3 regions of the Mediterraneibacter sp. genome follow, and region 1 is predicted to be linked to each of the others. Evidence: predicted binding sites of a transcription regulator. Region 1 holds the regulator's gene; each other region holds the start of a gene.
What was found. Region 1 encodes Rex, which represses fermentation and respiration genes when NADH is low (regulators of the CRP and FNR family bind a similar motif). Its sites were predicted from a motif close to ATTGTTAANTANTTAACAAT; they were not measured.
Positions count from the first base shown of each region.

Region 2: RCH61_RS03470 (oxidoreductase) is a predicted target of Rex. The motif match lies at 5,379-5,398, and genes of this name have one in related genera.
Region 3: gap (type I glyceraldehyde-3-phosphate dehydrogenase) is a predicted target of Rex. The motif match lies at 3,480-3,499, and genes of this name have one in related genera.

Region 1 covers NZ_JAPJQP010000001.1:270,826-278,906, reverse strand. The annotation lists gene RCH61_RS01305 (NAD(P)H-hydrate dehydratase) at 1-788, opposite strand, end outside; gene RCH61_RS01300 (redox-sensing transcriptional repressor Rex) at 860-1,504, opposite strand; gene abc-f (ribosomal protection-like ABC-F family protein) at 1,697-3,646, opposite strand; gene RCH61_RS01290 (DegV family protein) at 3,907-4,770, opposite strand; gene RCH61_RS01285 (spore germination protein) at 4,938-6,305, opposite strand; gene RCH61_RS01280 (transglycosylase domain-containing protein) at 6,514-7,188, opposite strand; gene RCH61_RS01275 (deoxyuridine 5'-triphosphate nucleotidohydrolase) at 7,371-7,895, opposite strand; gene RCH61_RS01270 (aminotransferase class I/II-fold pyridoxal phosphate-dependent enzyme) at 7,908-8,081, opposite strand, start outside.
Region 2 covers NZ_JAPJQP010000003.1:154,615-162,695, reverse strand. The annotation lists gene RCH61_RS03490 (peptidylprolyl isomerase) at 1-811, shown strand, start outside; gene RCH61_RS03485 (cytidylate kinase-like family protein) at 929-1,414, opposite strand; gene RCH61_RS03480 (FprA family A-type flavoprotein) at 1,457-2,659, opposite strand; gene RCH61_RS03475 (arsenate reductase family protein) at 2,926-3,273, shown strand; gene RCH61_RS03470 (oxidoreductase) at 3,268-5,268, opposite strand; gene RCH61_RS03465 (LysR family transcriptional regulator) at 5,532-6,413, shown strand; gene RCH61_RS03460 (LysR family transcriptional regulator) at 6,420-7,298, opposite strand; gene RCH61_RS03455 (shikimate dehydrogenase) at 7,505-8,081, shown strand, end outside.
Region 3 covers NZ_JAPJQP010000003.1:125,434-133,514, reverse strand. The annotation lists gene nifS (cysteine desulfurase NifS) at 1-1,028, shown strand, start outside; gene nifU (Fe-S cluster assembly scaffold protein NifU) at 1,065-1,502, shown strand; gene mnmA (tRNA 2-thiouridine(34) synthase MnmA) at 1,502-2,572, shown strand; gene RCH61_RS03345 (histidinol-phosphatase HisJ family protein) at 2,586-3,428, shown strand; gene gap (type I glyceraldehyde-3-phosphate dehydrogenase) at 3,574-4,593, shown strand; gene RCH61_RS03335 (phosphoglycerate kinase) at 4,739-5,938, shown strand; gene tpiA (triose-phosphate isomerase) at 5,972-6,718, shown strand; gene gpmI (2,3-bisphosphoglycerate-independent phosphoglycerate mutase) at 6,888-8,081, shown strand, end outside.

The DNA.
Region 1 (8,081 bases):
GCCGCCTTTGCTGACAGAAACGCCGCCCCTGCCATCCCCCGGCTTCCGGTAATCATCAACACTTTTCCGTAATCCCCTTTGTGTGAATCCGGTTTTCTCTGCGGCAGAAGCATCTGAAAATCCCCTTGGTCATAAGTACAATATACATCTTCTCTTCTATCAAAATAAGCAGTATCAATTCCAATCGGAACCGCCACCGTCTCTTTGGCATATAATTTCCCGGGAAACAATTCACATCCGATTTTTACACAAGCCATAGAAACCGTGATATCAGACCGGAATGCAACTCCTAAAATCTGCCCTGTCTCCGCACATATTCCTGAAGGAATATCGATTGCCGCTTTTTCACACTTTTTCTCATTCATCCACTCGATCGCAGTCCGATATCTGCCTTCCACATCCCTGCTTAATCCTACGCCAAATATCGCATCAATTATAACAGTATATTCCCGATTCGGAAAATCCGTGAACACAGGAATTCCAAGCTGCTGCACAATCTGTTTCTGTGCGCGGCATTCTGCACTAAGAGCCGCTTCACTGCCAACAAACAATACTTCTGCATGAAATCCTTCTTCTCTTAAAATCCGTGCTGCGGCAAAACCGTCTCCGCCATTATTTCCACTTCCGCACACAACAAGCGCTTCTGAAAGATCAATCTTTTTTTCCTGCAAAGTTCTCACGGTTTCCAGCGCCGCTCTTTCCATTAACACAAGAGATGGAAGTCCGATCTTTTCAATCGTATATGTATCTGCATCTTTCATCTGCTTTCCATTTGGAAGATATCTCATTTAGTCCACCGCCTTTTATGCTGTTAAAAGGGAACACCCGCAGTTTCCTGCGGGGTTCTGTCTTCAAGTATCTATTTTTTCTGTCCGCCTTCTCGCTGACTGATATTATATGATAATTTCATAAGACTGTCTGAAAGATGCACACTTTCCACAATCACATCTTTCGGAAGACTTAGGTCTGTATGTGCAAAATTCCATATTGCCTTAATTCCATTATCAACGAGAACATCCGCGACTTCGATTGCCTTCGACTTCGGAATCGTCAGCGCCGCAATCTCAATATCATTGTTCTGCAGAAAATCTACCAGTTCATCCATCATACGAACCTCGATTCCACGAATCGACATTCCTTCAAGACGCGGATTTACATCAAACAAACTTTTTAAAACAAAACCGCTTCGTTCAAAGGACGCATAATTTGCAAGCGCCTGCCCTAAATTTCCTGCTCCGATAATAATAAAATTATGGGTCTTGTCAAGTCCTAATATCTTGCCTATCTCCGTATAAAGATACTTTACATTGTACCCATACCCCTGCTGTCCAAATCCACCGAAATTATTCAGATCTTGACGAATCTGTGACGCTGTCACATTCATCTTCTTGCTCAAATCATTAGAAGAAATCCTCTCAACCCCTATTTCAAGCAGATCACCCAAATACCGATAATATCTCGGCAGTCTTGAAATTACCGCTCTGGATATTTTTCTACGCTCCACGTTTATCACCTTCCACTGTGCTGCCCTTATTCGGCGCTCATATCTATTTCATTCACTCGTCGGACATACCGACACTTCTGTTACATTATATAAAATAGTTAATATTATGTCAAACAGAACTAACGATTTCACAGCGTTTTCAGTACTTTTATTATAACCGTATTATAAAATGTCTGCTCTTTGATCGTTCTTCTACTCGGCTAATTCTTCCCATTTTTCATATAACTCTTCAAGACGCAATTCATTTTCAGCACGTTTAGACGAAAGCTCCTGACATTTCACAGAATTGGAATACACCTCTTCCAACGTCATCTGAACATCAATTTCCTGATTTTCTTCTTCAAGTTTCGCAATCTCTTCCTCCGTCTTTTTCAGCTCATTCTTCCGTTTTCGCTCTTTCGCCTGCTGTTCTTTTTGTTCTTTCCAGCTCAGTTTTGAATCGGACAAAGAAACCGTTTGCCCACTGCTTTTCCAAAAATCATCACCGAGAATTCTTTCTTGGGTATTTTCTTGAGCCGCTGTATAAGCCTGTGTCAATTCTTCTTTTTTTTCAAGATAATAATCATAATTTCCAATATAATTTACAAAAGTACGATTAACAAGTTCCAGTATTCTGGACGCTGTGCTGTTAATAAAATAACGATCATGAGAGACATACAGGATCGTTCCGGTATAATTATTCAAAGCCTCTTCAAGAATTTCCTTCGAAGCAATATCAAGATGGTTGGTTGGCTCGTCAAGAATCAAAAAATTAGCTTCGGAAAGCATAAGTTTGGCGAGAGAAACCCTCCCCTTTTCTCCTCCGCTTAATGATCGGATCACTTGAAATACTTCATCCCCGGTAAATTGAAATGCAGCTAATGTGTTTCGAATTTCTGTATTTGTAAGATGCGGATAATCATCAGATATTTCTTCAAATATTGTTTTATCATCGTGCAGTACATGATGCTCCTGATCATAATAACCGATCTGCACTTTTGCTCCAAGCGTAAAAGATCCGCTGTCTGCTTCGATCACTTGATTTAATATTTTCAAAAGAGTCGTTTTTCCTGTTCCGTTATCGCCAATCACCGCTACATGTTCGCCACGTTTGATCTCAAAATCAACATTCTGAAACAGAACCTGTGTATCAAATTGTTTGGATAAATGCTCCACTGTCAAAACATCGTTTCCACTAATACAGGACGGTTCTAATGTAAAATGCATTTCCCGCGCAGCCTCCTGCGGTTTGTCTACAGGTGTAATCTTCTCTAACATCTTTTCACGGCTTTCAGCCCGCCGAATGGATTTTTCTCTGTTAAAAGAACGTAGTTTTTCAATCACTGCCTGCTGATGTTTGATCTCACGCTGCTGATTAAAATATTCTTTCAGCTTCGCATCCCGTATCTGCTGTTTCTTTTCAGAATATGCGCGATAATTTCCCATGTACATAGACAAGATCCCGTTCTCAATTTCGATCACTTTTGTAACAACTCTGTTTAAGAAAAATCGGTCATGAGACACGATAAATACAGAACCTCTGTAATTCATCAAATATGTTTCCAACCATGAAATTGAATTCAAATCCAAATGGTTTGTAGGCTCATCCAACAATAAAATATCCGGATCCGTAAGAAGCAGTTTTCCGAGAGCGACCCGCGTCTTTTGTCCGCCTGATAAAGTGTCTGTTCTCTTTGAAAACTCTTCTTCCGTAAACCCAAGTCCTTTCAAAACACCGACAATTTCACTCTCACAGGCATATCCGTTTTTCGCCTCAAATTGAGATTGAAGCCGATTGTACGTTTCAAGCCGTTCATTCAATGCATCGCCTGACAATTCCTTTAATTCATGTTCAATCGCACGGATCTGACGTTCCATCTCTATGACATCTGCTTTCGCAGAACGAAGTTCTTCATAGATTGTCCCGTTAGGGATCAGATTCTGATGCTGGGCAAGATAACCGATCGTTTTCCCTTTTGCAAGAATGACTTCCCCTGCATCTGTCGGTTCTTCCCCTATGATCATTTTAAAAATAGTTGATTTTCCGGCACCGTTTACCCCGACCAAAGCCGCTTTCTCTCTGTCTTCTATATGAAAAGATCCGCTTTCGACAATAACACGGTCTCCAAATGACTTCTTAAGATTATGACATGCAAGTATCATGATGTAATTCCTCTTTCATAGTAACTATTTGCTTTTCCAATCTATTATAGCGGAATGTCTTACAAATAAAAAGCATAATTTCACAGATTCTGTTCTTTCACATGCCAATCACCGGAAGTGCCAAAAGACACATTCCGGGATTGTAAGCGGTCGCTATTGCAAAAAAGAAAGATCGGCGCATGATATAAAATCATACCCAACCTTTCTTTCCTATTTATAAACATCCTTTTTTCTATTTTCTTTTTAAGTCTTCGTCTGCCTTATCTTGCATTTCCCATGCAGAACACAGCTACTACACCCGGACCTGTATGACTGCCGATTACCGTTCCGATATTATTAATCAAAATATTTTCAATCCCCATCTTCTCGCGTACAAGTTTTGCGACATATTCTGCATCTTCAAGACAGTCTCCGTGAGTAATCATGATCAGATCATTCTCCCATCCTTCCGACTGCTGTACCGCCATATCTACAATCTTGTGCAAAGATTTTTTACGGCCTCTCTCTTTTCCGATCACCTGAAGTTTTCCTTCATTATCCATATGAATGATCGGTTTAATCTGTACAAGTGTTCCGAGAACTGCCGTTGTCTTAGACACACGGCCTCCTCTGTGAAGGTGATTCAGATCATCCACAGTCACATTATGGCAAATGTGAAGCTTATTTTCTTCTGCCCATTCGGCAACTTCTTCGATCGTCTTTCCTTCTGCCTTTTTCTGAAGCGCTTTATGAAGCAGCAAGGCTTCTCCCATACAGGCACAAAGCGTATCGACTACAATAACCTTCGCCTCAGGATATTTTTCCTCAAGCATCTCTCCGGCAATACGCATACTGTTTAAAGTTCCGCTCAGACCGGACGAAAATCCAAGATGCAGAACGTCCTTTCCTTCTTTTACAAACGGTTCCAAAGCTTCCATAGCTTCTTCCGGATTCACCTGTGAAGTAACAGACATTTTTCCTTCACGAAGCTTTGCAAAGAATTCTTTGGCAGTCAATCCGTCCATATCTGTGTAAGTCTCTCCGTCAATCGTATATTTCAATGCAACAACCGGAACATGTCTTTCCTCCAGCCATGCTTTCGGCACATCAACCGTACTATTTACCGTGATCACATAATCTCTCATTTTCGTATGCCTCCTGTATAAATATCAGAACGCAGAAAATTTCCGCATCCCTACATTTACATATAATACCATTTTTTAAGACATTACGCAAAATTTTTTAACAAAAATTAAAATTTGTTATAACAGCTCTGCTATAAATGAAAATTTAACTGCCACACAAGCAAAAACTAATTTCGTTTTACATTCAGATAGTTGCGCCCTGACAATGTTTTATTAAATGCAAGAAAACAAAGTACCAAAATACAGCCGATGATAAATCCGTACAGATTGAAACATGCAGTCAGAATTAAAAGAAGAAGGCGCATAAATTTCAGCGCATATCCGAGTTCAAAGTTAGGCTGTGTATAATTTGCTACAGCGACAAATGCCATGTACAACATTACTTCTGAATTAAACCAACCAGACTGTACCGAAAACTCTCCCATCACAATACCCGCGATCACACTGAGAGGCGTACTTAGCATCGTCGGTGTATTCATTGCCGCCAGACGCAGTCCGTCAATCGATAATTCTAAAATAATAAACTGAAAAACAAGCGGAATATTAACTGTATCTCTCACCGCTACAAATTGAAACACTTCAGGCAGCCATTCGATATTCTGCATGAACAATAAATACAATGGCGTAAAAAATACAGTTGCAACTGTGATCAGCGTTCTTGTAATCTTTAAATACATTCCTGTCACTGTCGGAAAATAATAATCATTTGCTTCTTCAATCATGTCAAAAATCGAAGTCGGAAGAATCATCGCCGACGGAGAATTATCTACAAGGATTACGACCTTTCCTTCAAACAGACATGCCGCCGCCGTATCCGGCCGTTCTGTGTATTTGAATTTCGGGAACGGATTAAACCATTTCCGTTTAAAAAGCGCCTCTGCAAGACTTTGCTGATTCATCCTCAGATCATTCAATTCTAACGTTTCAATCCTCTTCTTTAAATTTTGCAAAAGCTCCTGATCTACTCTGTCTTTCATATAGCAGACTGCTATGTCTGTGCGGGATGACTGGCCTGCTTCCATCATCTCCATCACAAGCTGCGGGTCACGGATCCTTCGGCGCATCAATGCTGTGTTAAATACGATTGTCTCTACAAATCCGTCTCTTGAGCCGCGAAGCGATTTATCTTTATCAGGTTCATCGACTCCTCTTGCCGGATATGTTCTACAGTCTAAGGCAATACACTCCTTATACCCATCGATAAAAAGACACGCCGGACCTGAAAGAACATTTCGTATCACCTGATCAAAATCTTCCAAAATCTCCACTTCTACATAAGGTACATGTTTTTGAATAAACATTTCTGCATCTTCCGGCATATCCTCCTCAGATACAGAAAGAAAGGAGTCCATAATCTTCAACATTGCTTCATCTTTTATAAATCCATCAATGTAGTAGAACACAGACGCCTTTCCACCTATCATGATCTCTCTTCGGATAATATCAAAGCTTTCTTTTACCGGAAGGATCTCATTCATATATCTTATATTTTCTTCAAATGAACCGCTTAACTTTTTCGTGTTTTTTTCTACCATAGAAACTTCCCCTTTTCCGTCGGATCCCGACAGTAGATTTTCTATGGTTAGAATACCCATTTTTTGCTTTTTTATTCGAACGGTTTTTAGGAATATAACGCTTCTTTTTTCTTAAATCAGAGTTTTAAATAGAATCCTTTTTTCTCTTTTATTCGAACGGTTTTTGATATAACATTTCTTTTACTTTCATCATGCTGATTTCACTGTACTACCGATCAGATTCTTCAAGATATCCAGCCTTTTTCATTTTCTCGATAACCTGCTGCTGTCTCTGTCTGGCAAGTTCTGGACTGGCTGTCGGATTATAGTTTGTCGGAGCATTCGGCACCCCGGCAAGGAGAGTACATTCATCAAAATTCATATCCGACGGCGCTTTTCCAAAATATCCGTTTGAAGCATCCGCCACGCAATAATAACCGTTTCCAAAGAAAATAGAGTTTACATACAGCTCAAAAATCGTATCCTTATCAAGCACAGATTCAATTTTAAACGCCATAAACATTTCTGCCACTTTCCGTACAATCTTTTTATCCTGCGTAAAATACTGATTCTTCGCAAGCTGCTGAGTAATCGTACTGCCGCCTTCTACATAAGCGCCCGCTTTTATATCATGAAAAAAAGCTCTTCCAACCGCGATTGGATCGACTCCAAAATGATCATAAAACCGTTTGTCTTCTACTGATAAAACAGCGTCGATATACGTCTGGGGCAGTTCATCAATCGTCGTATAATTTGACTGCGCTTCAATCCTTGCAGCCATCTCTTCCACACTCTCTTCCGACAGTGCGTTTTTATATTCCTCATACCCCTTATACCCAAGAACTCCGCCCGCAATTATCACACATAAAAAAATGAAAGAAAGCAACCTTTTTATTATTTTCATCTGAAACGTATCCTCCTCTTTCGTAAAAGTACTCTCCCGTTACATATTCAGTATATAAAATCTGTCTGCCCTCTTCCATTCTTTCAGCTTACGTTTCAACGAAAGACTCTTACATTTTTGTAAGCCGAAAACATTCCGGCTTCATTCTATTCTTCTCTTCGCAAAAACACCAAAGCTATATCTCATTTTGTCGTGCTTCCGAATCCGCCGTTTCTCACATCGGTCACAGCATCGTCAACGGTAATCCCGTATTCCACAAAAATCCCCTGCATAAAACCTTCTCCGGTTTTCAAACTTACCGATTTTTCTTCGTTACTGTCATTTGTGATCTTTGCAAAAATATGACCTTCATTATCAGAATTATAATAATCACTGTCAATAATCCCGACTGTATTATTAAGCTGCAGCCGATACTTAAATCCAAGTCCGCTTCTCGGATAACATTTCAAAACCCATTCCTTTTCCATCCAAACCCGAATTCCTGTAGGAATTTTAATCGTCTCTCCCGGATGGAGAACAACATCCGCCGGAACAAAAAAATCATATCCTGCGCTTCCCGCCGTCGCACGCATCGGCAGCTTAATATTGTCATATATTTCTCTTAGCTGCTCTTCTTTCCTGTTATATTCAGTCTTTTCAAACGTATCGTTCCATCCGTCTTTAAATTGTTCGAAACTGACCTTTTCAAACTTTGCGATCCTCTTCATCCGCCTAACTCCTTAATTCTGTTCCTTTTTGAAAATTCCCGATGTATCCAAAACATTCACAATCTCGCGAATTACATTTTCGTCTACAACAAGCGCCATTCTGACATATCCTTCTCCATTACTTCCAAAAGCGCTTCCCGGAGTAACAATAACCCCCGTTTGTTCCATCAGCTTCATACAGAAATC
Region 2 (8,081 bases), on a different contig from region 1:
GGACAGCGTCATGGAAGCAGTAGAAAATATGTATCTTATTGCTCAGCATGCGGACGAATATGAAGTTGTCTTGACAGAAGATGAACAAGAAGCAATCAAAAAAGCGGCAGAGCAGTTTGATGCAGATAATACGGATAAAGTAAAAGATGCAGTGTCCGGTTACAGAAAAGATATTGAAAAATATTTAGAGCTTATGACGATTCAATCAAAGATGAGTGAAAAGATGCGTGAAGGTGTGAACGAAGAAGTGTCAGACGAAGAGGCGGCGCAAAAGAGCATGGAATACGTTTATTTTGCGTATACATCTACGGATGAGTCGGGAGCGGTAACAGAATTAACGGATGAAGAAAAAGAAAGTGCAAAATCAACGGCGCAAAGTATTGCAGATCGTGCAAAAGCAGGAGAAGATTTCGCGTCGGTTGCATCAGAATCAGGAACAGAAGTGCAGAAAGCTTCTTTTGATGCAGAGAGCACCTCACCGGATGCGGCTCTTATTGAGGCAGCGAATGTACTGGCAGCAGAAGGCGATGTGACAGAAGTGATCGAATCTGAGTCAGGCGTATATGTTGCAAAATTGACAAGCCTTTTAGATCGTGAGGCGACAGATCAGAAAAAAGCGTCGATTGTAGAGGAACGCAGACAGGAACAATATGATTCTCTTCTTGAAAAGTGGAGAGATGATACAGAGATCAAAGTTGATAAAAAAGTATGGAAAAAAGTAGATTTTGAAAATTTTGGAGTAAAGATTACCACTTCTGAGGATGCTTCGGGAGAAGATGGAACAGCACAGGAGGAAAATACAGAAGAATAATCTGCTTACAAACGAAAAATGAATAAGATAAAAATCCGAACAGCCTTTGTGAGTGCAGAAGCTGTTCGGATTTTTTTGCAATTTCGGAATGTACCTTTTGGCACTTCCGGTGATTGTTTAGATGTATTCCAGTTTTTCAAAATACTGCATGAGAATGTTAGCACAATTTTCAACGCCGAGTTCAGAAGTGTCAAGGATCATATGATAGTCGTTGACATCTCCCCATGTTTTCCCTGTATGTTCATAATAGTAGGAAGCTCTTTCTTCATCTGTTGTTTCTACTTTTTCTTTTGCGTTGTCGTAGTCAAGGCTTTCTTTTTCCATAATTCTGTGTATGCGGTCTTCTTTGTCAGCGCATACGAAAATATTTAATACATTCATCTTGTCTTTTAAAATATCGGATGCACAACGACCGAGAATAATACATGGGTGCTCCGCAAGTTTTCGGATCGCCTCAGCTTCGCTTTCATACATGCGGTCGTTTAATTGTTCCTCAATGTAAGCTTTGTCATATACCGGAATATCGAGGCGTTTGGAAAGTTCTGCTGCAATAACACTTGCACCTGTTCCAAAACGACGGCTCATGGTGATTACTAACTTCATAAGAACTCCTCCTTTGTGACATTTAAAATATATCGGATACTATTATAACACTTCTTCGGCAATTTGTCTGCTGAGAGAATTTAATTCTTCAAGCTGAGCTTCTTTAAGAGAAGACTTGATTGTAACAGAAGCTTCTAAAAGACGCATATTTTTCATTTCTGCCACTTTTGCAGAAATCAGTTTTGTTGCCTGCGGAGCCCATGATCCGTTTCCGAGTACGGCGATGGTACGGTTTTGTAAAGAGAGCGCCTTCATATCTTCCAGATAGTTATCCATCAGCGGGTAAATTCCGTTATTGTATGTCGGTGAAGCAAGAACGATGTGGCTGTATTTAAAACTGTCGGAGATCAGTTCAGATACATGAGTTTTGGAAATATTATGCATGTGGATATTTTTTACGCCGGCTTCTGCTAACATAACAGCAAGAATTTCTGCCATATTTTCGGTGTTTCCGTACATGGAAGCATAGGCGATCATAACTCCTTTTTCTTCTGGTTCGTATTTGCTCCAAAGATCATATTTTTCCAAAATGTAATCTAAATTACTTCTCCAAACAGGTCCGTGAAGCGGACAGATCATCTGAATGTCAAGAGAAGAAGCTTTTTTCAATACATTCTGTACTTGCGGTCCGTATTTTCCGACAATGTTTGTATAATAACGACGGGCTTCATCAAGCCAGTCTCTGTCAAAATTAAGCTCATCGTTGAACAGATTTCCGTTTAATGCACGAAAAGTACCGAATGCGTCTGCAGAGAAGAGAATTTTTTCTGTTTCGTCATAAGTCATCATTGCTTCCGGCCAGTGTACCATCGGCGACATAATGAAACGGAGCGTATGTTTTCCGGAACAGAATGTGTCACCTTCTTTTATTGTGATCGTTTTGCCTGTCAGATCAAAGCTGAAGAACTGTTCGATCAGAGGGAACGTTTTTGCGTTTCCGATAATTTTTACATTCGGATAATGAAGAAGAAGTTCACCGATAAGAGAGCAATGATCCGGTTCCATATGGTTTACAACGATATAATCAAGATCACGTCCGTCCAGTACAGACATAACATTTTCGATAAACTGTTTCCCAATGGCATAGTCGGCTGTATCAAAGAGAACAGTCTGTTCATCTAACAGAAGATAGGAGTTGTAGGAAACACCTTTGGAAAGGGGAAAAATATTTTCAAATAATTCAATCTGACGGTCGTTTCCCCCAACCCAATATAAATCCTCTGTTACTTTTCTGAAACACTGCATTGTAAGATTCCTCCTAAATTTCTTATTGATAATTAATTGATAAATAATGATATAAGCTAAATGTTAAAAAATAGTCGATTTTATTCTAGCACAATAGAAAAAAAGTGCAACATTTATTCAAGGTAAAAACAGCTAATAATAAGAAAATTATATCGGTTCGGCTGTTATGAAAAATAAGAATTGTATCTGTGAAAAAAATAAGATACACTGTAGGCAGATCCTGTTATATAAAAACAGTCAGATCAGAAAAGAAAGGGGACGATAGAATGTTATTTGTATGTTATCCGAAGTGCACTACATGCATGAAAGCAAAAAAATGGATGGAAGAACAGAAAATCGATTTTGAGCAAAGAGATATAAAAGAAAATAATCCTACGGCAGAAGAGCTTAGGTCTTGGTGGGAAAAAAGCGGTCTTCCGCTGAAACGATTTTTTAACACAAGCGGAAAGCTTTATAAAGAAATGCAGTTAAAAGATCGGCTTCTGAGCATGAGTGAAGACGAGCAGATTGAACTGCTCGCCTCCGATGGGATGCTCGTAAAAAGACCGATCCTTGTGAATGGAGATCAGGTTCTGGTCGGATTTAAAGAAAAAGAGTGGCAGGAAATTTTATAAATAGCCATGTTTTTCAAGCGTGTTGAGAATGTTCCGCCCTTCTTCCGTTCCTTCAATGATCCGTCTTGCGCGCACACTGTCGCCGATGTTGACAATTTCGATGGACGGATCATCTTCAAAGGCATCTTTTAATTTTTGAAGTACCGGATGTTCCGCTTTCATTCCGAGGCAGACGAAACCGTAGTCAAAAGGAAGTTCTTTTAATCCGTCGGCTGTTTCTACAAGGAAGTGATCCGGGCAGACTTCTTTAAGCGCAGTGTTCGGCATTTGTACTACTCCGTATTTTTTCATTAATGTATGGATGTCTACTTTGGAAACAGGATCAATTCCGTTTCCGATGACAGGCATCATCTCTACAATACTTACGTCAGCGCCGCGCGGTGCAAAGAATTCAACAACGTCGAGTCCGACAGCACCGCCGCCGATGACAACAACTTTCTTGCCGGATAAGTCTTCCGGGTATTCTGTTACATGTTCGATCATATTTAAAATAGAATAAACACGGCTTCCTTCTTTGTCGATATTTTCCTGCAGTCCGGCGATCGGAGGCAGCAGAGGGGAGGAACCTGTAGCATTTACGATAAGATCAGGTTTTAAACTTCTGATGAAATCGACATCTGCTTCCGTATTTGTAAAAGCAAACAGATTTCGAAGCTTATTTGTACGATGAATCATATAATTCGGAAAGTCAGAAAGCCGCTTTTTATCCGGTATTTTTGAAATTTCGGCTGCAAGACCTCCGAGATACGGTTTCTTCTCGATGAGGAAAGTTGTGCATCCGACCTCGGCGGCTGTACAGGCGGCTTCCATTCCGGCAGTGCCTCCGCCAATAACGACAACATTGCAAGGTTTGGTGATTTGACGTTTCTTGTAGACTTCTCCCTCAGGAACTGCGGGATTGATCGTGCAGCGGATCGGACGGTTGATTCCGATTCGGTTTCCGGCGCATCCGATATTACAGGAAATACATTTTCGAATATCACATACGTCGCCAAATTCTACTTTATTTACCCATTCCGGGTCCGCAATCAATCCTCTGCCCATTCCGATCAGATCTGCATCCCCTTTAGAAAGGATCTCATCTGCGACACGTGGATCACGAATATTACCCATTGTCACGCAAGGTTTTCCAAAACGCTCTTTTACGGCACGAGCCATGTAAGATCTCCAGCCGTCTGGAAAATGGTTTGAGTCAATCTGGTACTGGATCGATCCATTTAATCCACAGGAAACATCGAGTACATCGGCTTCTTCCTGCATATACTGTAAATATTCGAGACAGTCGTCCAGTGTATTTCCTCCTTCTAAAAATTCATCGGCGCTCACTCTGAGGAAAATCGGGAAGAACGGTCCGACTTGGCGGCGTACTTCTTCTAATACAAGACGGGCAAATCGTGCACGGTTTTCGGCAGATCCTCCGAATTCATCGGTGCGCTTGTTTGTGAGCGGAGAGAGGAACTGGCTTAACAGGTAGGAATGTCCGGCGTGGATTTCTACAGTATCAAATCCTGCGATCTGTGCCCGTTTTGCAGCTTCTCCGTATTTTTTTACAATTCTCAGGATCTCTTCTTTCGTAAGAGGGCGGGGAATTTCGCCGCCTTCTTTTGACGGGATGTCTGAGGCAGATACAGGCTGCATATTTGTACGTGCAGACTGAGCGGACGCTCCTGCGTGATTTAACTGGATACCGATGCAGGTACCGTGTTTGTGAATCGTTTCTGTTAATTTAAAAAGACGCGGAATGTAATTGTCATGATCGATTCGAAGCTGCGTTGTTCCATTGGATCCTTCCGGAGAATCGATACTTGCGTTTTCTACCATAATAAGTCCTGTTCCGCCTTTGGCTCTCTGTTCATAATAATTAATATGGAGGAAACTCATTTCTCCGCTTTGTTCTCCGTAGTTTGTCCCCATAGGTGTCATCATGATCCTGTTTTTTACAGTCATACGGCGGACTGTGAAAGGTTCAAAAATGTGTTTGTAATCTTTTTTCATAGCTGATCTCCTGTTATTTTTTTTGATAAATAGGATGTTTTAATAATTATGTGTGTAATGGATGCTAAAGTTAAATAAGTATAAATATTCAAAAATGAATGTGGAGAGTGTTTGATATTAGATTAACAATCTGTTTACGGTTCACATTATAAAGAAAAAAGGAATGTACAACAAATGAATATTTATCGAATAATCTATAGATATTATCTATGATTTGTGTTATTTTATACAAAACAAAGATCAAAAGGAAAGAGGGCAGGAAGATGAATCTGAATCAGTTATATTATTTTTCCAGGCTGGCACAGATCGAACATTATACAAAAGCAGCAGAACAGTTGAATCTGTCGCAGCCAAGTCTAAGTCATGCAATCCGTTCTTTGGAAAAAGAATTAGGGACACGGCTGTTTGAGAAGCAGGGGCGTGGCGTTACATTGACAAAATATGGAAAACTTTTCTGCGGATATGTAGACGAGGCGCTCGAAACATTAGAACAGGGTGTGAAAAAAGTAAAGTCATTGACCGGAGAGACAGAAGGAGTCATTGAAGTGGCGTATATCTATACGCTTGGAAGTGAGTTTGTTCCCAGACTTGTGAGCGATTTTATCAGGACATATGAAGAATTGAATGTAAAGTTTCATTTTACGGTTGGAAATACATCTGAAATCGTAGAGGGCCTTAAAAATGAAAAATTTGATCTTGGATTTTGTTCTATGACGGAAAATGAACCGGAAATTTGTTTTACGGCAGTCGGAACAGAAAACCTTGTCGTAGTTGTACCGAAAGGACATCCTCTTGCAGGGAAAGACTCGGTTGATCTGGAGCAGACAGCAGCATATCCGCAGATCTTTTATACGAAGAACAGCGGTCTTCGTCCGGTTGTGGACCGGATGTTTGAACAGGCAAAGCTCCGTCCGATTATTGCTTATGAGATTGAGGAGGACGGGTGCATGGCAGGATTGGTGGCGCAAAATTTCGGGATTGCCGTTATGCCGAAAATTCCGATTTTGAATCAGCTTGATCTGGAAATTATTCCTTTGCGGAATCAACGGCAGAAACGGTATATTTACATGGCGCAGCCGGTTGAAAAATACAGTCCTCCGCTTGTGCACAAATTCGCAGAATATGTGAAGAAAAGAAGTGCATAATACATTTTAGCGGGCATCTTTCTTTATAAAAGAAATAAAATTTTTTACAGCCGGTATTTGATAATGGTCTTTTAAATAGGCCAGGTATACCGTGTGGAATAAGGAAACATCGCTTAGAAGAAGCCGTTCCAGCGGAAAATGACGCAGTGTATCAACATTTGCAACGAAAGCAATGCCGAAATTTTCCGCGACAAGGGAAGCAATCGCATTTTCGTCAGGAGATTCGCAGGTGATGTTCGGATTTACAGAATAAGAATTGTAAATCTGATTGGTGAATTTCCCAAGTCCGGAAGTTTTATCGTATCCGATGAGAGGGTAGTTTTCCAAATCGCGGAGGCACACTTTTTCCTTCAGAGACAGTGGATGTCCGATGGGCGTGATGACGATCATTTCCTGTCGGATGATCGGAACAAACTGGATATCAGGTTCATTTTCTACATAAGATCCGAAGATTACATCGTAGATTTCTTCTTTCAATCCCTTGATCATTTCACCGGTATGGGATTGATGAAAATTAAAAGTGATGTCCTTGTTTTTTGCTTTGCTTAAAAAGCGGCGTACAGTATGAGGAATGTACCGTTCAGCAAGCGGAAAGACGTAAGCGATATCTACATGTCCGGCATTGCCGGATAATTTTTTCATTCGCTCTTCGGCAATTTTTACTTCTGATAAAATTTTATCTGTATGTTCTAAGAAAATTTTTCCATATTTTGATAATGTGACGGTACGTCCCTGACGTTCAAACAGTAAAACTCCGAGTTCTTCTTCTAAGTTCGATATGGAACGGCTCAGACTTGGCTGAGAAATATTCAGTTGTTCTGCGGCGAGGCGAAAGTGCTGAGAACGTGCGACCTGCCGGAAGTAGAGCAGTTGGTTTAAGGTCATAAATATCTCCTTTCAAAAGCGGTTAAAGAAATTAGTTATAGTGTACCATAATTGATAGCAAAAAACTATTAAAAATCAAAAAAATATGTATTAGAAGTATGAAGAGTGAAGTCGTATAATAGAGGCGGAGAGATTGTTTGATATTTAACAAACGTTGTGAAAAGAAAAATAATCATTTGAGATTAAAACAAAAAGGAGAAAAAATTATGGCAGAAAGAATTACAGGACATACAGAATTGATCGGACTTATGGCTTATCCGATTCGTCATTCAAGTTCACCGGCAATGCACAATGAAGCATTTGCAAAATTAGGTTTAGATTACGCGTATCTTGCTTTTGAAGTTGATAATGATACATTGGAAGATGCGGTAAAAGGACTTCGTGCATTAAAAATGAGAGGTTCGAATGTGTCTATGCCGAATAAAACAGTTGTGCACAAATATTTGGACAAGCTTTCTCCGGCAGCAGAAATGTGCGGGGCGGTCAATACGATCGTAAATGACAACGGTGTTTTGACAGGTCATATTACGGATGGAATCGGATACATGCAGTCATTAAAAGATAATGAAATTGATGTGATCGGAAAGAAAATGACGATTGTCGGAGCAGGCGGCGCGGCGACAGCGATTGAGATTCAGGCGGCTCTTGACGGAGTAAAAGAAATGTCTATCTTTAATCTGAAAGATAAATTTTGGGATAACGCGCAGGAAACAGTGAGAAAGATCAATGAAAAAACAAAATGTAAAGCAGTTTTATGTGATCTTGCAGATTTGGATAAATTAA
Region 3 (8,081 bases), on a different contig from region 1:
AAACGATTGCATCCGTGATCGGTGCGCGGGAAAATGAAATTTATTTTACAGCAGGAGGAACGGAGGCAGATAACTGGGCGCTGACAGCAACAGCAGAAGCGTACGGTGCAAAAGGAAAGCATATTATTACGACCAAAATTGAACATCATGCCGTTTTACACACATGCGAATATCTTCAGAAACGAGGATATGAGATTACGTATCTTGATGTAGATGAGTATGGAATTGTTGATCCGAAAGCGGTGGAAGCAGCGATACGGCCGGATACGATTTTGATTTCGGTTATGTCTGCAAATAATGAGATCGGCACAGTTGAGCCGATAAAAGAGATCGGGGCGATTGCTCATGAAAAAGGAATTTTGTTTCATACAGATGCCGTGCAGGCGTTTTGTCAGGTGCCGATCAATGTTGATGAATGTCATATTGACATGCTCAGCGCCAGCAGCCACAAATTAAACGGTCCGAAAGGAATTGGATTTTTATATATTCGAAAAGGCGTAAAAATCCGATCTTTGATCCACGGGGGAGCGCAGGAGAGGAGACGTCGTGCCGGGACAGAAAACGTTCCGGGAATCGTTGGTTTCGGAAAAGCAGTTGAAAGAGCGTCTGCATCCATGAAAGAACGTGCGGAGAAGGAAACACAACTTCGGGATTATCTTATTGAAAAGATTGAAAAAGAGATACCGTACTGCAGATTAAACGGAGACAGAGAGCGGCGTCTTCCGAATAACGTTAATTTTAGTTTTCAGTTTATTGAAGGGGAATCCCTTCTTATTATGCTGGATATGAAGGGAATCTGTGCTTCCAGCGGATCTGCATGTACATCGGGTTCACTGGATCCTTCCCATGTGCTCTTGGCGATCGGACTTCCCCATGAAATTGCACACGGATCATTGCGAATGACACTGGGGGCGGATACAACGAAAGAGGAATTGGATTATGTTGTATCATGCCTGAAAGAAATTATAGATCAGCTTCGGAAAATGTCTCCGCTTTATGAAGATTTTTTGAAAAAGCAGGAAAAATAAGAGAAAAAAGAAAACGAAAAACAGGAGGAAGAATGAATGTATACAGAAAAAGTAATGGATCATTTTCAGCACCCGAGAAATGTAGGAGAACTTGAGAATCCCAGTGGTGTGGGAACAGTAGGAAATGCAAAGTGCGGAGATATTATGAGGATTTATCTTGATATTGATGAGAATCAGATTATCCGTGATGTAAAGTTTAAAACATTTGGATGCGGAGCTGCGGTTGCTACGAGCAGCATGGCGACCGAACTTGTAAAAGGGAAAAATATACAGGAAGCGATGCAGGTAACCAATAAAGCTGTTATGGAGGCGCTTGACGGTCTGCCGCCGGTGAAAGTGCACTGTTCGCTGCTGGCAGAAGAAGCAATCCATGCAGCGCTTTGGGATTATGCTGAAAAGAACGGAATCAAAATTGAAGGACTGGAAAAACCGAAAACAGATATTCATGAGGACGAGGAAGAAGAGGAATATTGATGGAGAAAGTGGTTGTGGGAATGTCAGGAGGCGTAGATTCGTCTGTGGCGGCATATCTTCTGAAAGAACAAGGGTATGATGTGATTGGCGTCACAATGCAGATCTGGCAGGAAGAGGACATTTGTACAGTGGAAGAAAATGGCGGATGCTGCGGATTAAGCGCTGTAGAAGATGCAAGAAGAGTTGCGGCGGCGCTGGATATTCCTTATTATGTGATGAATTTCAGAGAGGAATTCAAGAAAAATGTGATTGATTATTTTGCAGATTCTTATGTGAATGGTCAAACTCCAAATCCGTGTATTGCCTGCAATCGTTATGTAAAATGGGAAGCACTTCTGAAACGAAGCATTTCTATCGGAGCAGACTATATTGCAACAGGGCATTACGCGCGGGTTGAACAGCTTCCAAATGGAAGGTATGCGCTGCGCCGTTCAGCAACGGCTGCAAAAGATCAAACGTATGCGCTGTATAATCTGACTCAGGAACAGTTGAAACGGACATTGATGCCTGTCGGAGAGTATACGAAAGAAGAAGTGCGGCAGATTGCTGAAAAGATCGGACTGCTCGTTGCGGATAAACCGGACAGTCAGGACATCTGTTTTGTCCCGGATGGTGACTATGCTTCTTTTATTGAGACTCACACAGGGAAAAAAGTTTCAGAAGGCAAATTTGTCTTGTCTGATGGAACGGTGATCGGTCAGCACAAAGGAATTATTCATTATACAGTAGGCCAGAGAAAAGGGCTTGGTCTGGCGCTTGGCTTTCCGGCTTTTGTTCTCGAGATTCGTCCGGAAACAAATGAAGTTGTTATCGGAACTTATGAGGAATCTCTTACAACGGTTGTTCGTGCAAACAAGCTGAATTTTATGGCTGTAGAAGATATTCAGAGACCTGTGCGCGTGTTTGCAAAGATCAGGTATAATCATAAGGGTGCGTGGTGTACGGTTGAGCGGACGGGGGAAGATGAGGTAACTTGCCGATTTGAAGAGCCGCAAAGGGCGGTGACTCCCGGACAGGCACTTGTATTTTATGACGGAGAGTATGTGCTTGGAGGCGGCACAATTTTATGAAAGGTGTGAGAGGATGCAAAAAGAATTGAAAGAAACGATGATACGTTCTGATTTTCATATGCACACCGAATTTTCAACAGACAGTGAAGCGACGGTTGATTCAATGGGAAAGGCTGCAGTTGAAAGAGGGCTTCGCACAATATGTATCACAGATCATATGGATGCAGATTATCCGCCGGATGAAGAACTGGGAGAAAATCCGTTTCGGTTAGATACGGATACTTATTTTGCACAGCTGCTGAAAAAGAAAAAAGAGTTTGAGGGACAACTTCAAGTGAGAATCGGAATCGAACTGGGCCTGCAAAAACATTTGCAGGCGGAATATAAAACGCTGACTGAAAAATATCCGTTTGATTTTGTAATTGGTTCGATGCATCTTATTCAAGGGGAAGACCCATACAATGGAAAGATGTTTGAAGGGGTCAGCGATGCAGATGCATACAGAAGTGCATTTCGGGAAACGCTGGATTGTATTCGAAAGATCAGGTGTTTTGATGTGCTTGGACATATAGATTATGTAGTGCGTTATGGAAAGCATCAGGCAGAAGAATATTCTTACAGGCAATTTTCTGATGAGATCGATGAGATCTTAAAGGAATTAATCAATTCCGGAAAAGGTTTGGAATTGAATATGGCAGGAATCAAATACGGACTTGGATTTGCACATCCGCATCCGGATGTACTTTGCCGGTACAAAGAATTGGGCGGAGAGATCATAACAGTAGGATCAGATGCGCATAAACCGGAACATGTTGGGTATGATTTTGAGACGGCAGGAGAACTTCTGAAGGCATGTGGTTTTCGATATTATACAGAATTTGAGAAACGTAAGGCAGTTTTTCGACGGATTCCATAAAAATGTATTTAGGACTTGAATTTTTGTTTCTATTTTAGTACAATTATGCTAGTTGATGAATTCTTAACAATGTTTATTTTGCGGGGGTTCATTTGCATGACTGGAAACAGTTAAATATTTTTCAAACTTTTAGGAGGAATTAATCATGGCAGTAAAAGTAGCGATTAATGGATTTGGACGTATTGGACGTCTCGCTTTCAGACAGATGTTCGGAGCAGAGGGATTTGAGATCGTAGCAATCAATGACCTGACATCCCCGAAAATGCTTGCTCACTTACTGAAATATGACTCAACACAGGGCAAATATGCGCTGGCAGATAAAGTTGAGGCTGGAGAGGATTCTATCATTGTTGATGGAAAAGAAATTAAAATCTACGCAAAAGCAAACGCAGCAGAGCTTCCGTGGGGAGAGATCGGCGTTGACGTAGTTCTGGAGTGTACAGGATTCTACACATCCAAAGCAAAAGCACAGGCACATATCGATGCAGGCGCTAAAAAAGTTGTTATTTCCGCTCCGGCAGGAAACGATCTTCCGACAATCGTATACAACGTAAACCACGAGCAGCTTACAAAAGATGACAACATCATCTCTGCAGCTTCTTGTACAACAAACTGCTTGGCTCCGATGGCAAAAGCATTGAATGATCTTGCACCGATCAAATCCGGTATCATGTGCACAATCCACGCTTACACAGGCGATCAGATGACACTTGACGGACCGCAGAGAAAAGGCGATCTGAGAAGATCTCGTGCAGCAGCTTGCAACATCGTTCCGAACAGCACAGGTGCAGCAAAAGCAATCGGTCTTGTTATTCCGGAACTGAACGGAAAACTCATCGGTTCTGCTCAGCGTGTTCCGACTCCGACAGGATCTACAACAATTCTTACAGCAGTTGTAGAGGGTGAAGTAACAGTTGATCAGATCAACGCAGCTATGAAAGCAGCAGCAAATGAGTCTTACGGATACAACACAGACGAAATCGTATCCAGCGATATCGTTGGTATGTCTTACGGATCACTTTTCGATTCTACACAGACAATGGCTCTTCCGACAGGCGAAGGCACAACAGAAGTTCAGGTTGTTTCATGGTATGACAATGAGAACTCTTACACAAGCCAGATGGTAAGAACAATTAAATACTTCGGAAAACTGCTTGAGGCTTAATTCATTTTAAAATGAGTTGTTTTGGCGGACAGGCAGTGTTGCGCCGAACAGTTATGAAAATGGCTCACAACGGGGTCCGGTCTTATTGTAGGACCGGACTCCGTTTTGTTATGAATCTTCAGAAAAAAATCAGGAGGCAATGATAATGGCAGCTCTTAATAAAAAATCAGTAGATGATATTAATGTAAAAGGACAGAGAGTTCTTGTAAGATGTGACTTTAATGTTCCGCTTATCGACGGCAAGATTACAGATGAGAACCGTATTGTGGCAGCTCTTCCTACAATCAAAAAATTGATTGCAGACGGAGGAAAGGTCATCCTTTGTTCCCACCTTGGAAAACCGAAGGGAGAGCCGAAACCGGAACTTTCTCTTGCGCCGGTAGCAGTAAGATTGTCCGAGCTTCTCGGACAGGAAGTAAAATTCGCGGCAGATCCGGAAGTTGTAGGACCGAATGCAAAAGCTGCGGTAGAAGCGATGAATGACGGAGATGTAGTTCTTCTTGAGAATACACGTTACAGAGCAGAAGAGACAAAGAACGGAGAGGCGTTCAGCAAAGAACTGGCTTCTCTTTGTGATGTATTTGTAAATGATGCATTTGGTACAGCTCACAGAGCACACTGCTCAAACGTTGGTGTTACAGAGTATGTTGATACAGCAGTTGTAGGATATCTTATGCAAAAAGAAATCGATTTCCTCGGAAATGCAGTAGAGAATCCGGAGAGACCGTTTGTTGCAATTCTTGGAGGTGCAAAAGTTTCCAGCAAAATTTCTGTTATCAATAATCTGCTTGATAAAGTAGATACATTGATCATCGGAGGAGGAATGAGCTATACATTTACAAAGGCTCAGGGCGGAAGTGTAGGAGCATCTCTTCTTGAGGAAGATTATCTTCAGTATGCGCTTGATATGATCAAGAAAGCTGAGGAAAAAGGAGTAAAACTTCTTCTCCCGGTTGACACGATCGTAGCGGATGCATTCTCAAATGATGCAAATACAAAAGTTGTTTCCCGCGATGCAATCCCGGACGGATGGATGGGTCTTGATATCGGACCGGAAACAGCAAAAATCTTTGCAGAGGCAGTGAAATCCGCAAAAACAGTTGTTTGGAACGGACCAATGGGATGCTTTGAGATGCCGAAATTTGCAGAAGGAACAAAGATTGTTGCAGAAGCTCTTGCAAATACAGAAGCTGTTACAATTATCGGCGGCGGTGATTCCGCAGCGGCTGTAAATCAGCTTGGATACGGCGATAAGATGACACATATTTCTACAGGCGGCGGCGCTTCTCTTGAATTCCTTGAAGGAAAGGAACTTCCGGGTGTAGCGGCAGCTAACGATAAATAAATGAAAGCGGTCTAGAAGAAGGAGAATAATAAAATGGCAAGAAGAAAAATTATTGCAGGTAACTGGAAAATGAACAAAACTCCGAGCGAGGCGGTAGCACTTGTAGAGGAATTGAAACCGCTCGTAGCAAACGAGGAAGTAGATGTTGTATTCTGTGTTCCGGCAATCGATATCGTACCGGTTGTTGAAGCTGTAAAAGGAACAAACATTCAGGTTGGAGCTGAGAATATGTATTTTGAAGAGAGCGGCGCTTATACAGGCGAGATCTCTCCGGCTATGCTTGTAGATGCAGGTGTAAAATACGTTGTTCTCGGACATTCTGAGAGAAGAGATTACTTCGGTGAAACAAACGAAGATGTAAATAAAAAAGTACTGAAAGCATTTGAGCACGGCATTACACCGATCATGTGCTGCGGTGAGTCTCTTGAGCAGAGAGAGCAGGGCGTGACAATGGATTTCATCCGTCAGCAGGTAAAAGTAGGGCTTCAGAATGTTACATCCGAGCAGGCAAAAACAATGGTTATCGCTTATGAGCCGATTTGGGCAATCGGAACAGGAAAAACAGCTACAACAGAGCAGGCAGAGGAAGTTTGTAAGGCAATCCGTGAGTGCGTTGCAGAAGTATATGACGATGCAACAGCAGAAGAAATCCGTATTCAGTACGGCGGTTCTGTAAATGCAGGAAACGCAGCAGAGCTGTTTGCACAGGCTGATATCGACGGAGGCCTTGTAGGAGGCGCTTCTCTGAAAGCTGATTTCGGAAAAATCGTAAATTACTAATTTTTCGGAAATATTTCGTAAAATAAATACGGGATTAAATTTATAAACAGACCGGACGGATGCATAAATGCGATAGTCCGGTCTGTTCGTGCTTGCAAAACAAAGAAAAAGAAGGTACAATAAATAGCGGAATGAAAACTACAAATGTACAGTTAAAGGAGATATGGATATGAGTAAAAAACCAACCGTATTGATGATATTAGACGGATATGGATTAAGATCTGATGATAAGGGGAATGCAGTAGCAGAAGGAAAGACTCCGGTAATGGACAAGCTGATGGCAGAGTGCCCGTTTGTAAAAGGAAATGCAAGTGGAATGGCAGTCGGACTTCCGGAAGGACAGATGGGAAATTCAGAAGTTGGACATTTGAATATGGGTGCAGGACGAATTGTATATCAGGATCTGACAAAGATCACAAAATCAATTCAGGACGGAGACTTCTTTGAAAATAAGGCACTTCTTGCAGCATGTGAAAATGTGAAGAAAAACAATTCTTCTCTTCACATGATGGGACTTGTGTCTGACGGTGGAGTTCACAGCCACAATACTCATATTTACGGTTTGCTTGAACTGGCGAAAAAGCAGGGAATCGAGAAAGTTTATGTACACTGTTTCCTTGATGGAAGAGACACACCTCCGGCATCAGGAAAAGATTACGTGGCGGAGCTGGAAGCTAAGATGAAAGAGATCGGAGTAGGTGAAGTTGCATCCGTATCAGGACGTTACTATGCAATGGATCGTGATAACCGTTGGGATCGTGTAGAAAAAGCATACAACGCTTTGGTGAAAGGCGAAGGTGTTGAAGCTGCATCGGCGCTTGAAGGAATTCAGGCATCTTATGACAATGAGAAAACAGACGAGTTTGTAGAACCGTTTGTAGTGCTGAAAGACGGCGCTCCGACAGCGACAGTAAAAGACGGCGATTCGATGATCTTCTTCAATTTCAGACCGGATCGCGCAAGAGAGATCACAAGAACATTCTGTGATGATCAGTTTGACGGTTTTGCCAGAGGAGAACGGGTGAAAACAACTTATGTATGTTTCACAGAATATGATGTAACAATCGAAAATAAACTTGTTGCGTTTGTAAAAGAAGAGATTACAAATACATTTGGTGAATTCCTCGCGGCAAATGGACTGAAGCAGGCTCGTATTGCAGAGACAGAGAAATACGCTCATGTGACATTTTTCTTCAATGGCGGCGTAGAAGAACCGAATGAAGGAGAGGACAGAATTCTTGTAAAATCTCCGAAAGTGGCAACATATGATCTGAAACCTGAGATGAGCGCTTATGAAGTAAGCGATAAGCTCGTTGCTGCAATCAAATCTGATAAATATGACGTTATTATTATTAACTACGCA